DNA from 4 places in the Variovorax sp. R-27 genome. Region 1 is predicted to be linked to each of the others. Evidence: predicted binding sites of a transcription regulator. Region 1 holds the regulator's gene; each other region holds the start of a gene.
What was found. Region 1 encodes sigma-54, which starts transcription at its own class of promoters, with help from an activator protein. Its sites were predicted from a motif close to TGGCANGNAANCTGCTTT; they were not measured.
Positions count from the first base shown of each region.

Region 2: the regulator sigma-54 is predicted to act here: its motif matches at 1,468-1,485, upstream of atzF (allophanate hydrolase).
Region 3: the regulator sigma-54 is predicted to act here: its motif matches at 2,231-2,248, upstream of ACN9MV_RS32205 (pilin).
Region 4: the regulator sigma-54 is predicted to act here: its motif matches at 1,567-1,584, upstream of ACN9MV_RS29690 (isopenicillin N synthase family dioxygenase).

Region 1 covers NZ_CP183984.1:646,038-649,597, reverse strand. The annotation lists gene ACN9MV_RS02995 (phospholipase D family protein) at 1-994, opposite strand, end outside; gene rpoN (RNA polymerase factor sigma-54) at 1,005-2,606, opposite strand; gene lptB (LPS export ABC transporter ATP-binding protein) at 2,624-3,418, opposite strand; gene lptA (lipopolysaccharide transport periplasmic protein LptA) at 3,415-3,560, opposite strand, start outside.
Region 2 covers NZ_CP183984.1:342,045-345,604, forward strand. The annotation lists gene ACN9MV_RS01605 (AmpG family muropeptide MFS transporter) at 1-408, opposite strand, end outside; gene ACN9MV_RS01610 (M48 family metallopeptidase) at 469-1,323, shown strand; gene atzF (allophanate hydrolase) at 1,514-3,247, shown strand; gene ACN9MV_RS01620 (ABC transporter substrate-binding protein) at 3,260-3,560, shown strand, end outside.
Region 3 covers NZ_CP183984.1:6,845,066-6,848,625, forward strand. The annotation lists gene ACN9MV_RS32195 (PilC/PilY family type IV pilus protein) at 1-554, shown strand, start outside; gene ACN9MV_RS32200 (hypothetical protein) at 1,117-1,473, shown strand; gene ACN9MV_RS32205 (pilin) at 1,655-2,170, opposite strand; gene ACN9MV_RS32210 (3',5'-cyclic-nucleotide phosphodiesterase) at 2,379-3,182, opposite strand; gene ACN9MV_RS32215 (CHASE2 domain-containing protein) at 3,212-3,560, opposite strand, start outside.
Region 4 covers NZ_CP183984.1:6,330,182-6,333,741, forward strand. The annotation lists gene ACN9MV_RS29675 (malonic semialdehyde reductase) at 1-123, shown strand, start outside; gene rutF (NADH-dependent FMN reductase RutF) at 136-690, shown strand; gene rutR (HTH-type transcriptional regulator RutR) at 703-1,410, opposite strand; gene ACN9MV_RS29690 (isopenicillin N synthase family dioxygenase) at 1,617-2,618, shown strand; gene ACN9MV_RS29695 (VOC family protein) at 2,713-3,099, shown strand; gene ACN9MV_RS29700 (BMP family ABC transporter substrate-binding protein) at 3,168-3,560, shown strand, end outside.

The DNA.
Region 1 (3,560 bases):
CGTTGTAGCGCACGCTGTCGACGTCCAGCAGCGGCACGCCGCCGTATGAGGCGGTCTTGCCGATCACGCGCTCGGGCGAATCGGCGTAGGCCTCTGCGGTGGCCCAGATCAGTCCGAGCTTGCCGGCGTTCAGGTCTTCCGCCATCGGGCTGTAGCCAAGCAGGTCGTTAGGTGCGGGCGGCGGCGGCGGTGGCGTCGTGTCGGGGCCGGTGGCGATGTCGAAGCGCTTCTGCAGCTCCTCGCGCGACAGGTCGCTGGCCACCACCGACTGGATCGGCCGCACGTAGATGCTGTTCCAGTACTGGTCGAACAGGCTGCCCAGCCGCGGGATCAGCGCGCCGGTGACGAAGGTGTCGAGGTCTAGAAAGTTCTCACCCGCCGTGCGCCTGAAATACTGGTTGCCGATGTTGCGCCCGCCCGCCACCGCCATCGCGCCGTCGGCAATGAACAGCTTGTTGTGCATGCGGCGGTTCACGCGGCTGAAGTCGAAAAGCGACGCGCTGAAGCGCTTCAGCAGGCTGCCGCGCCCGGCCGGGAACGGGTTGAACAGGCGCAGCTCCACGTTGGGCGTGGCGGCCAGGCCGAGCAGCAGCTCGTCTTCGCCGGAGGTGTAGAGGTCGTCCATCAGCAGCCGCACGCGCACGCCGCGCTGGGCGGCGTCGCGCAGGGTGCGCATCAGGTAGCGGCCGGTCTCGTCGTTCTCGATCTGGTAGTACTGCACGTCGAGCGTGCGCTGCGCGCGACGGGCCAGCTGGATACGGGTGTCGAAGGCGAAGTCGCCGCCGGGCATGAGGCGAAAGCCGCTCAGGTCGGGGTCGGGCTGCGAGGCCAGCGCGATCTTGCCGAGCGCGGTGTCGGCTGACACGGCCATGGCCTTGGTGGGCGGGCGCGGCGCCTCGTCGGGCAATGTGGCGCAGCCTGCGAACAGCAAGACCGCCGCCATGACGAAAACCCAATGCCCACAACGCGAAAGCGACGGCAGGCGGCGGGTCATCGGTGGCTTTCTACAGGGCCTTGCGCAGGTTGGCGGGCGCGATGCGCAGCGCCTCGCGGTACTTGGCCACAGTGCGGCGCGCGCACTCGATGCCCTGCTCTTTCAGCATCTCGGAGATCTGGCTGTCCGACAGCGGCTTCTTGATGCTCTCGGAGCTGACGAACTGCTTGATCAGCGCGCGCACCGCAGTGCTCGACGCATTGCCGCCGGTCTCGGTGCCGAGCGCCGAGCCGAAGAAGTACTTGAGCTCGACCGTGCCGAAGGGCGTGGCCATGTACTTGGCGGTGGTCACGCGCGAGATGGTCGATTCGTGCAGGCCCAGCTCGTCGGCGATCTCGCGCAGCACCAGCGGGCGCATCGCGAGTTCGCCGTGCACGAAGTAGCTCTTCTGCCGCTCGACGATGGCGTTGCTCACGCGCAGGATGGTGTCGAAGCGCTGCTGGATGTTCTTGATGAACCAGCGCGCTTCCTGCAGCCGCTGCGACAGCGCCTGGCTGCCTTCGCCCTTGTGCGACTTGAGCGCACCGGCGTAGATGTCGTGCACGCGCAGGCGCGGCATCACCTCGGGGTTCAGCATGACGCGGAACTTCACATTGGTGCCGCGGCCCGTCTTGGTGACGATCACGTCGGGAATGACGATGTTGCGCTCGACGTCGACGAAGCGCCGGCCCGGCTTGGGCTCGAGCCGCGCGATGATCTGCAGCGCCGAGCGCACCAGCTCCTCGTTGCTGCGGGTGAGCGTGGCCAGGCGCTTGAAGTCGCGGCGCGCGAGCAGCTCCATTGGCTGCTTGCAGATGGCGATGGCGGTCTTGCGGACCAGCTCTTCCTCGTCGGTCTCGTCCTCGCGGGCCAGGGCGCGCAGCTGGATGCCCAGGCATTCGCCGAGGTCGCGCGCGCCGACGCCGGCGGGTTCCAGGCTCTGCAGCAGGCCGAGCGCCACCTGAAAGTGATGCACGAGGTCGTCGAACTGGTCGTTGTCGTCGCCGGCCAGGCCCGAGGCCAGTGCGGGCAGCGAGTCTTCCAGGTAGCCGTCGTCGTTGAGCGATTCGATGAGAAAGCGCAGCGCGGCGCTGTCGTTCTCGTTCAGGCGCAGGCTCAGGGCCTGGCGGTGCAGGAAGGACTGCAGCGACTCCTGGCTGCGCGCGAGTTCGGTGGCGTCGGCACGTTCGTCGTCGCCGAGGTTGTTCTGGCGCGCGGGTGCATCGCTGCCCCATTCGCTGTCGTCGGGCGCCATGTCGACGGTGCCGTCGCCTTCCCAGTCGGGCTCGCGCTCGGTGATTTCGGCAGCGGGGCCGTCGGTGTCGGCCGTGGTGGTGGTGCTGGTTTCGGTGGAAGCAGTGGACGTGCTGGCGGCGGGCGAAGCGAAGTCGCTTTCGCCGTCGCCGCTATCGCCGCCGTCGTCGCGCGGCACCGGGGCATCGGCCGTGTCGAGCCCGAATTCCTCGCGCGCCGCTTCTTCCGCAGTGCGCTCGAGGAACGGGTTCTCGTCGAGCATCTGCTCCACCTCCTGGCTCAGTTCGAGCGTGGAGAGTTGAAGCAGCCTGATCGACTGCTGCAGCTGTGGCGTCAACGCCAGATGCTGCGAGACGCGAAGGGATAGCCCTTGCTTCATGGGAACCGCTCCCGCCCTTACATGCGGAAGTGTTCGCCCAAGTACACCCTGCGTACTTCGGCGTTGTCGACGATCTCCGAGGGTGTGCCTTGTGCCAGCACATGCCCGTCGCTGATGATGAAAGCGTGATCGCAGATGCCCAGCGTTTCACGCACGTTGTGGTCGGTGATGAGCACGCCGATGCCGCGCTCCTTCAGGAAACTGATGATCCGCTGGATCTCGATCACCGCGATCGGGTCGATGCCGGCGAAGGGCTCGTCCAGCAGGATGAAGCGCGGCTGCGTAGCCAGCGCACGCGCAATTTCGACGCGGCGGCGCTCGCCGCCCGACAGCGCGAGCGCGGGCGAATCGCGCAGGTGGTCGACGCGCAGGTCGGCCAGCAGCTCGGCCAGGCGCTCGTCCATGTGCTGCTTCGACAGCGGCGCCATCTTGCCGTTCTCGTCGGGCTCGCTCTGGAGCTCGAGCACGGCGCGCACGTTTTCCTCGACCGTGAGCTTGCGGAAGATCGAGGCTTCCTGCGGCAGGTAGCTCAGGCCCATGCGGGCGCGGCGGTGGATCGGCATGTGGGCGATGGGCTCGCCGTCGATGCTGATGTCGCCCGCGTCGGCGCGCACCAGTCCCACGATCATGTAGAACGAGGTGGTCTTGCCCGCGCCGTTCGGCCCGAGCAACCCGACGACTTCGCCCTTCTGCACGTCGAGCGAGACGTCTTTCACGACCGTGCGGCTGCCGTAGCTCTTCTTCAGGCCGCGCGCGATCAGGCGGCTGCCCGGTGCGCCGTTGGCGTCCTGCGTTCCTGCGGTTTCGATCACTTGCGGGTTTCTCCCTGGTCACTGAGCGTGGTGCTCTGGCGCAGGCCCTTGCCGGGTGCGGGCGTGGGCGCCGGCGGCGCCGCCTTCGCGCCGGCCGGGGCCGAGGCACCGGCTGCCGGTGCGGTGGCGGCCTTGGGGGTCA
Region 2 (3,560 bases), 300 kb from region 1:
CCAGATCAGCGGCGTGAGGCCCAGCCGGGGGTCGTTCAACGCCATGCCGATCAGCCCGGCGATCACCACGCACTGCGCCAGCAGCAGCCAGCCGCGCCGGCGCCCGAGCAGCGTGGTCAGCGGCGGCAGGGGCAGCCGGTCGACCAGCGGCGCCCAGACCCATTTGAAGCCGTAGGCCAGGCCGACCCAGCTCAGGTAGCCGATGGTGGTGCGGTCGATGCCCGCTTCGCGCAGGCGAAAGCTCAGCGTGCCGAGCACCAGCAGCAGCGGCAGCCCGGCGGAGAAACCCAGCGCCAGCATGCGCAGGGTGGCGGGTTCTAGGTAGACCTTCAGCGCGTCGCGCCAGGGCGGTGAGGGGGTGGTGGGGGTTTCTGCGGGCGAGGCGGACATGAACCCCGGATTGTCCATGAGTGGCGGGGGACATCGGCCAGGGCCTTTGTCTTCATTTGTTCCTATGATCCGCCTCCTATGTGCACACGCTGCGATCGCCCTGTTTCCGCCATTTCTGCCGCTTCCACGTGGAATCCCCGGCGGGCCTTTCTCCTGGCCGCCGCCGGCGCGGCCCTGAGCGCACCTGCATTGGCGCAGGTCGATGTCGGCAACGCCTCGGTGGCGCGCAACCTCGTGCCGGCCGACAGGATCGAGGCTGCCGGCGTGCAGCAATACGGCCAACTGCTCGAACAGGCGCGCGCCAAGAATGCGCTCGCGGGCGACAGCAACCCGCAACTGCAGCGCCTGCGCGCCATCGCCAAGCGCCTCATTCCTTTCGCCACGCCGTGGAACTCGCGGGCCCGCGACTGGAAGTGGGAGGTCAACCTGATCGGCAGCAAGCAGATCAACGCCTTCTGCATGCCCGGCGGCAAGATCGCCTTCTTCACCGGCATCCTCGAACAGCTCAAGCTCACCGACGACGAGGTTGCGATGGTCATGGGCCACGAAATGGCCCACGCGCTGCGCGAGCATGCGCGCGCCCGCATGGCTAAGAGCGCGGGCACGGGCGCGGCGCTCTCCATCGGTGCGCAACTGCTCGGCTGGGGCCAGGTGGGCGACCTGGCGGCGCGCGCCGGCACGCAGCTCCTCACGCTCAAGTTCAGCCGCAGCGACGAGACCGAGGCCGATCTCGTGGGGCTCGAACTCGCGGCGCGCGCGGGCTATGACCCGAAGGCTTCGGTGTCACTGTGGAAGAAGATGGCTGCGGCGTCGAAGAACCAGGGCAGCCTGAACTTTCTTTCGACGCACCCGAGTGGGCCGGATCGCATCACGAAGCTTGAAGCGAACCTGCCGAAGGTCGAGCAGCTCTACCGCGACGCGAAGAAGAGCTGACCTGCATGACGCTCTTTCCCCTTGGGGAGAGGGCGGCGGTCTCTAGATAAGAGCCGCGCCTCATCGTCTGCACCTGTCCTCTCCCCGAGGGGAGAGGGGCCAATTCCCGACACGTTTCAGATCCGGGCCACACCGCGTTTCCGTTGGCACGCCGCTTGCATCTCAACTTGTACACATGTTTGGATGCCTTATGATGGTGCATGAAGAAAACGGAGAAAGCGGATCGCCCGCCGCCGCCTGGATCGCGAAATTCGCGGCCCCCGTGGCGGACGCAGCGGCTGGCAAGGCCCTGGGCTTTGCCCTGCCGCTCGCCGGGCTGAGCTTCGCGGTCAAGGACAACATCGACGTCGCCGGCGTGCCCACCACGGCCGCCTGCCCGGCCTTCGACCGCCTCCCCACGGTCCACGCAGCCGTGGTGCAGCGCCTGCTCGAAGCCGGTGCATCCCTGGCTGGCAAGACCAACCTCGACCAGTTCGCCTGCGGCCTGAACGGCACGCGCTCGCCATACGGCGAAGTGCCAAACGCCTTCGACGCGCGATACGTTTCGGGCGGCTCCAGCTCTGGCTCGGCCTACGTGGTGGCGGCCGGCGAGGTCGACTTCGCGCTGGGCACCGACACCGCCGGCTCGGGCCGCGTGCCTGCCGGGCTCAACAACATCGTCGGACTCAAGCCTTCGCGCGGCCTGCTGAGCACCTTCGGCGTGGTGCCCGCCGCGCAGAGCGCCGACTGCGTCTCGATCTTCGCGCGCACCGTCGCCACCGCGGTCGACGTGCTGCTCGCCGCAGTCGGCCACGACGCGCGCGACCCGTACTCGCGCGACCTGACCCTGAGCCGCAAGCCGCTGCCCGCGCACTTTCGCTTCGGCGTACCCGACAAGCTGAGCTTCTTCGGCGACGCCGCCGCCGAACGGGCGTTCAACGACGCGACCGCGCGCCTGCTGGCCATGGGCGGCTCGCCGGTCACCATTTCCTACGCCCCGCTCGCCGAGGCCGCCGCGCTGCTCTATGAAAGCGCGCTGGTCGCCGAACGCTACGCCGCGGTGCGCGAGTTCTTCGATGCGCACGGCGACGAGGTGATCGAGCCCGTGCGCGGCATCCTCGCGAGCGGCCGCAACTACAGTGCTGCCGACGTGTTCGAAGCCCAGACGCGGCTGCGCGCCATCGCGCAGCAGGTCGAGCCGATGTGGCGCGACATCGACGTGCTGCTTGTGCCCACCGCGCCCACGCACTACACCCGCGAGCAGATGCGCGCCGACCCCGTGGTGCTCAACCGCAACCTCGGCGCGTACACCAACTTCGTCAACCTGCTTGACTACGCCGCGCTCTCCGTGCCCAGCAGCCTGCGCGCGGACGGCCTGCCCTTCGGCATCACGCTGATCGGCCCCTGCGGCAGCGACCTCGCGCTGGCCGACCTGGGCCAGCGTTACCACCACGCCACCGGGCTCGCGCAAGGCGCGACCGGCGTGCCGCTGCCCGAGCCGCGCGCCATTCCCGGCCTCGCCGCGCCGGACGCCGGCACCCTGCCCATCGCCGTGGTAGGTGCACATCTCTCGGGCATGCCGCTCAACAGCCAGCTCACCGAGCGTGGGGCGACGCTGCTGCGCGCCACCACCACTTCGTCCTCCTACCGCCTGCATGCGCTGCCGGGCACCGTGCCGCCCAAGCCCGGCCTGCAGCGTGTGGTCGAAGGCAATGAAGGCGCTGCCATCGCGCTCGAAGTGTGGGCTGTGCCCCTGGCGCAGGTCGGGAGCTTTCTCTCCCTCATTCCGCCGCCCCTGGGCCTCGGCAGCGTCGAGCTGGCTGACGGTAGCTGGGTGAAAGGCTTCATCTGCGAGGGCCACGCGCTGGCCGGCGCGCAGGACGTGACCCTCCATGGCGGCTGGCGCGCATACGTCGCGAGCCGCGCCACCCCGAGTTCCAACTGATCAGGAGTTCCGATGAGCACCCAAGACAAACCTCCCGCATCGCGTCGCCGACAGCTGCTGCAGGCCGGCGCCGCGGGCCTGGCCGTGTTGGCCGCGCCCGCCGTCGTGCGTGCGCAGGGCGCCGCCAAGCTGCGCATCGGTTTCTGGCCCGTGGCCGCCGGTCTGCCGTTCTTCGCAGCGGTCGACAAGGGCTACTTCAAGGAAGCCGGCCTCGACGTCGAACCGCTCAAGTTCGCCGGCGCGCAGCAGGTAATGGAAGGCATGCTCGCCGGCCGCTGCGACGGCAGCGCCAACGGCACAGGTTCGGCCAACC
Region 3 (3,560 bases), 820 kb from region 1:
CGGGCCAATTGCTCGATACCGTGGACATCAACTCGACAGCGGGTCAGTCGTTCTACGCGATCATCGACGGCACGGCTTCGGGCTTCAGTACCGGTGGCACCTATCCGATCACGCGCAACGATCTGGCCGAGCTCACCGAAGCCAATCTCACCGGCACCACGGTGTTCAGCCTGGGAACGAAGTTGGGCTGGTACCTTGACTTGGGCAAGGACGCGACTTCGGGGATTACCTGGCGCGTGACGCTGGGGCCTACATCGTTCAATGGCGTCGCGGTGTTTTCAAGCCTGCTGACCACCGGCGATGCCTGCAGCCCTTCGGGCCAGAGTCGCATCTATGCGGTGAACTATGGATCCGGCACCACCGCGCTGACCACGGGGGCCGCATACGTCGGCTACAGCAGCGCAATCACGGACATCCAGATCATCAACAACAACGGCAGGATGCAGGGTATCGCGGGAAATGTGAAGGGCGAAGTGAACCAGCCGCCAATCGACTTCGGCAAGGGGACGGGGCTGCGGTTGTTGAATTGGCGGGAAGTGCCGACGATTGATTGATGGCTGGTATCTGGCAGGCATTCCGTGGCGTGATTTACCCGAGCGCTTCGGTGACTTCCGAGTGGTGCATCTGCGCCACTCGTGCTGGAGCAGAACCGGCGTATGGCTGCGGATCTGCCAGAGCTTGGCGCAGGAGGCTGACAACGAATGCGCCATCATCGACTCAACCATCGTTCGGGCACACCAGCAATTGATGACGCGCTCTAGTCGCCTCAATGGCGATCAAACTCTTCCGCGCTGGGCTGGGGCTGGGCTGGGCTGGAATCATCCAAGCTCATCCGCGGCCGACACGACACCTGCGTGGCTATACTGCGGCGGTCACACCGAAAGACGGCGTGATCGGGATTGGTCTCCCGTGCAATCACTGCGATGCAAGCCGCAGTTTCCCCGCAGGGTCTGTGGCTTTGTCGTTGGCGCCTCCAGTTTTGGCGGCTCGGCGGGCGGGCGTGAGCCCGGCCGGTTTCACGCAAGTGGTTGCCCGGTAGACCAACCCGTCGAGCTGCCGCCCCGATTGGTCTCGGGACGGCAGTTTTTGAAAACTGCAATCACTTGGAGGCCACTCATGGCTACATCCGCCCGCGCGTCTGCGCACACTCATTCACCTTCTGAGTCTTCTGCAATTGCCTGCGCCGAATCGTTCGCGCTACAGGCAAGCGACGACATCGACAACCTGCAGGTTGTGCGACGCGCCTACGCGTGTCTCGAAAAACTCATCGCTCCGCACCACGTGAACGACACGGAAGAGGTTTATCCGACGCGTACCGAATTCAGCGCCCTGGTGTGGTTGGTCAACGAGGAGTTGGGGCGGCGCATCGAAGCGGTCGACATCACGATTCAATCGTTGCGTGTCGCGCTGAGCGAAGGCGGGCGCAATGGAGGCTTTCAACGTAAGCCGACGCGAAGGCCAAACCAGATTTGACTTGTGCATCGAGCGATCGCGATGCTGCGGGTCAAGCCGTAGAAGTTCCCTCCCCGACTTGATTTGAATCTGACTCACGCTGTGTCCAATTGGAATCTGACCCCAGATTTCTTAATTGCCGATCTCAGTATGTCCCCCAAAAAAAAAGCCGCCCTGAGGCGGCTTTTTTGAGTGTTGTGACTTAGGTCACAGTGCCGTTCTTGCAAGCCGGGGGAGCATATTTGGAGTCAGCGTCGGTCAGGCAAGTCCACGTACCGTTTGCGTCACGCGTCCACTGAATCTTCTTGCCCGCGATAGCGGCGGCTGCATTGCTGCCCAGCGTGCCAGTGATGGTGTCACCACCGGTGCCAGTCAAAGGCGTCTTCACCTGGGGATAACCATTGCCATTGGCAGCGGCGCCGGTACCTTGCACTGCGCCCGTCAGAAGATTAGATGCACTTGCTTGGGGGTCGCAAAGGTTGGGAGCGGCCGTAGTGGCGGCACCGACGGTCAGCTTGCCGTCCAGAATACAGGTTTCGACCGATGTTTTCAGCGCACCGGTTTCGCCAACAACACGCGTCACTTGCGATTTGGCGATGTACGTTTGGTACTGGGGAATCGCGATAGCGGCCAAAATGCCGATGATCGCCACAACGATCATCAATTCGATAAGAGTAAAGCCAGCCTGTGCGCGGCGGGCGAAAGTACGACGGTTCATTTAACTAACTCCAGGTTGGTTGGTTGTTACGCCCGGGAACCTGCCCGGAGCGAGGTACCTTCCGCAGCATCTGTGCCACCCATCCCCAGAGCCTCCTGCTGACCGAACACGTCACCTTTACCCACTTTGGCGTTACACGGTGTGACACGATTCGCCAGTAAAAGCTACACGTAGTGACAAATTTGTCATGCCAACGCATCACCCAGCATCAGCAAGTCAGGATCCCATCCGCCTTCAGCCAGCGTATGTCCCGCTGCGCCAGCCCCGCCACCTGCTCGTCCATCAGTGCCTCGATCTGGCTCATGATCTCGTCGGTTTCGGTGGGCTTGGTGTGGGTGATGTAGATCGGGTACTGCTTCCCCGGCCCGATGTGCGCCAACTCGTCGGCCAGCACCGCGGGCGACAGATGCAAGCTGCGCTCGGCCAGGGCCTGCTCGCGGCTGCTGAAGGCCGTTTCAATCACCAGCATCGCGACGTCGAGCGCATTCACACGTTCCCAGAAGGGCGCGTTGCGCTCGGTATCCCCGCTGAACACCCAGTGGGCACCACCTTCGGCCCGTCTCACGGCAAAACCGCACGCCGGCACGGTGTGAACCGCAGGCAGCACCTCGACCAGCTTGGGCTCGCGGCTGCCCAGCGGCAGCATCTGCCCGACGGCAATGACGTGAAAGCTCACGAACGGCGCCTCGACGCTGGGAATGCTCTCGAAATCCGGCCAGATGACGTTGTTGAACACATGCGCCCGCAGCGCGTCGATGGTGGCCCTCAGCGCATGCACGCGCAGCGGCCGCTTGCGGCGGCTGCCTACGGCGTCGAGCATCAATGGGAGCGCGGCGATGTGGTCGAGGTGGCTGTGGGTGAGCACGACATCGTCGATGCAGACCATTTCTTCGAGCGTGAGATCTCCGACGCCCGTGCCCGCATCGACGAGCAGGTCCGTGTCGACCAGGAAAGAGGTGGTGCGGCAGTCTTTGGCGATGGCGCCTGAGCAACCCAGCACACGAACCTGCATTGTGAGAGACCCCTTGTGTGTGTCTGTCGTCATTTGGTTTCGAACCGGGTTGCGCCATCCCAATCAGGGTCTTGTGGTCGCAACGCCATCGAGGCTAAACGCTGGGCATAGAGCTGGTAAAGGACTTTTTTGGCATCCGCGGCGAGCAGGGGGGCCAGCAAGTTTCGGCCCATCGCCCAGTCCTGCCGTCGGTAGGCCGCGAGCACTTCGCTCCAGCGGCCGAGCAGTTGCCGGGTCTGCGCCACCGCCTCGGGCGTGCGCACGGCCAGGGGCGTGAAAACGGCAACGGCTTGTGCCTTTCCTTTGACGCGAACGCTGTCGAGCTCCTGCCAGATGTAGTCGGGCGCCAGCTCGCATGTCGCGCCGCTGGCCACGACT
Region 4 (3,560 bases), 1.3 Mb from region 1:
GCCTTCTTCGAAGGCACCGACTGGACCGTCAACTTCCTCATCAACCTGGGCCACGGCGATGCGTCGAAGGTGTTCGGCCGCCTGCCGCGGCTGCCCTTCGACGAGGCCTGCGTGCTGGCCTGAAGGACTCACCACATGCTGCTGAATGCCATGGCCTCCCACGCTGCTTCATCGTCATCGAACCCCGCCGGCCTGCTGCCGAGCCTGGAGAAGGCCGACTACCGCAACGCGATGGCGCGGCTGGGCGCGGCGGTGAACATCATCACCACCGACGGCCCCGCGGGTCGCGCCGGCTTCACGGCATCGGCCGTGTGCAGCGTGACCGACGAGCCGCCGACGCTGCTGGTGTGCCTGAACCGTTCGGCCTCGGTGTACCCGGCGTTCAAGACCAACGGCGTGCTGTGCGTGAACGTGCTGGCCGCGGGGCACCAGTCGCTCTCCGCATTGTTCGGCGGCAAGACGCCGATGGACGAGCGCTTCGCCGCCGGCCAGTGGAGCCACAAGACCACTGGCTCGCCGATGCTCGACGACGCGGCCGTTTCCTTCGACTGCCGCGTGGTGCATGCGACGAGCGCGGGCACGCACGACGTGCTGTTCTGCGAAGCGGTGGCCATTGCCATCGGTGGTGCGACGCAGGGCTTGATCTACTTCGACCGGCGCTATCACGAGATCGCGGCGCCGCCGCACTGACCTCCTCCCGAATCAGCGCGGCGTGATGCCTTGAAGAAAAATGCGCTGCACGTTCTCGACGGTCTTCTCGAAGAACGCCTCATCGTCCAGCGTATGCCCCGACAGCGCCTGCACCTGCACGCCAAAGTCCGCGTAGTGCTGCGTCACCGCCCACAGCGCGAAGATCAGGTGATGCGGATCGACGGGCGCCAGCTTTCCCGCTTCGACCCACGCGCGAATCACCTCCGACTTTTTCTCCACCAGCGTACGCAGTTCGCGGTCGAGCTCGTCGCGCAGTAGCGGCGCGCCCTGGATCATTTCCAGGCAGAACAGCCGTGATGCATCGGGCCGGTCGCGCGAGACCACGAGCTTGCGGCGGATGTAGTCGCCAATGGCCTCGCCCGGGTCCTGCTCGGCACTGAAGCCGCGCAGCGGTTCGAGCCACAGCGCGAGCAGATCTCGCAGCACGTTGACGTAGAGCTCTTCCTTGTTCGCGAAGTAGTAGAGCAGGTTGCTCTTCGATACATCGGCGCGTGCCGCCACTTGGTCGATCGACGTGCCATGCAGGCCGAAGCGGGAGAACAGCCCCAGCGCCGCACCGAGGATCGCGCTGCGCTTGTCCTCGATCTGGCGCAACCGGCGGCTCACCGCGGACGCGCTGCGCACCGCGGGTTTTGCGCGCTTGCGCGCCGGGCTCTTCTCTTTGCTGGCACTGGCGGCCAGCGCTTTGGTCTTCGGCATCTTCCCTCGCTCTTGTTCGTTCGTTGGTGAATCGGCAGACAGCACAGCGCACCACTGTAAGGCCGTGGTGCATCGCCTTGCGCCGCAGCCGCCTTCGCAGCGCGTCGTTGCGCACCATGCTGACGCGACGGATGCGTTTTGTCCATTTGGTCCAACTGGCACAGACGTTGCATGGCGAAAGGCATGCCAAGCATGAGGAACCTGCCATGACCCTGCTGTCCGTCCCCATCATCGATCTAGCGCCCTACTTCGCGGGCACCGCCGAAGGCAAGGCCGAGGTCGCGAAGAAGGTCGACGAGGCCTGCCGCAGCATCGGCTTTCTCGTCATCACGAACCACGGCATTGCGCCCGAGCTGATCTCGCGCGTGTCGTCGCTCTCGCGCAAGTTCTTCGACATGCCATTGGGCGAAAAGCGCAAGGTCGACCGCCCGCGCGAAGACGCGGTGCGCGGCTACAGCGCGGTGGGCGAGGAAGGGCTCTCGTACAGCCTCGAAGAAGCAGCCCCCGGCGACCTGAAGGAATCTTTCTCTATCGGCCCGTCGAACGTGCCGCAAGACGACTACCACCGCGGCCCCGCCGCCGGCCCGCACTTCGAGCCCAACAGCTGGCCGCCCATCGAGGGTTTCCGCGAAGCCTACGAAGGCTACTTCGAGGCGATGAGCGATCTCTCGCGCTCGCTGATGCGTGTCTTCGCGCTCGGTCTGTCGCTGCCCGAGACCTTCTTCGACGACAAGATCGACAAGCACATCAGCATGTTCCGCGTGCTGAGCTATCCGCCACAGCGCGAACAGCCACTGCCCGGCCAGCTGCGTGCGGGCGCGCACAGCGACTACGGCAGCCTCACCATCGTGCTGCCCGACGACAAGGGCCTGCAGGTGTTCAACAAGGCCGGCCAGTGGGTCGACGTGCCGCAGGTCGAAGGCGGCCTGGTGGTCAACATCGCCGACCTCATGATGCAGTGGACCAACGACCAGTGGGTGTCCACGCTGCACCGCGTGATCAACCCACCCTTCGAGGTCGCGAGCACCAATCGCCGGCAATCGCTGGTGTTCTTCCATCAGCCGAACTACGACGCGATGGTCGAGTGCCTGCCTAGCTGCCTCGCGCCCGCGGAGTCGGCGAAGTACGCGCCGATTTCTTCTGGGGACCACCTGACCTCGAAGTTCGTCAAGCAGACGACCTTTGGTGGCACGAAGGCGATGGCTTGAGATGACTGCCTGCTGTTCTTCGGGGTGCGATCACGCCGACGGCGTGCTCGCACCCCGAACAAGAACAACAGCAAACGCCCAATGAGCAACTGACATGGCCCACCTCTCCTACGTCAACGTCTTCGCAAAAGACGTGGTCGCACTCAGCGGCTTCTACCAGCGAGTATTCGGTTTCAAAGAGATCGAAGCGATCCGCTCACCCATCTTCCGAGGCCTGGACACCGGCAAGTCGAGCCTTGGCTTCAACGCACTCGATGCCTACGAACTGCTGCACCTGAGCGAGTTTTCAGACACACGCGGCGTCAAGTTCCTGCTGAACATCGACGTCGACAGCCAGGCCGACGTCGACCGCATGGTGCCGGTCGCGCTCGAAGCCGGCGCCACGCTCGTCAAGCCGCCGTACGTCACCTACTACAACTGGTACCAGTCGGTGCTGCTCGATCCCGAGGGCAATGTGTTCCGCATCAACTTCATGATGTGACGCGCGCTGCGCTCGTTCTCTTTTTTCCGTCCTCCCTTTCTTCAAAGCCTCTCACCAAAGGTAGTCCCATGCAGTTGCGCACACTCACTCCCGGCCTGGGTCTCGCGATGACCATCGCAGCCAGCGGCGCCTTCTTCACCACACTGCCCGCCGCAGCCGCCGACGGCTTCACGCTGAAGGACAAGCCGAAGATCGCGATGCTCTACTTCGGCCCGAAGAACGACGGAGGCTGGACGCAGGCCTTCGACGAGGCCCGCGTGAAGATCGAAAAGGAAATCGGCCAGAAGATCCAGTTCGTCGAGAACGTGCCTGAAGACGCATCGGCCATCAAGCCCGCTGCGGAGAAGTTCATCCAGCGCGGCGCCAACATCGTGATCGGCACGGCCTTCGGTTATTCCGACAGCTTCAAGGACCTGGCCGCCAAGTACCCCGATGTCGCCTTCCTCAACGGCTCGGGCACC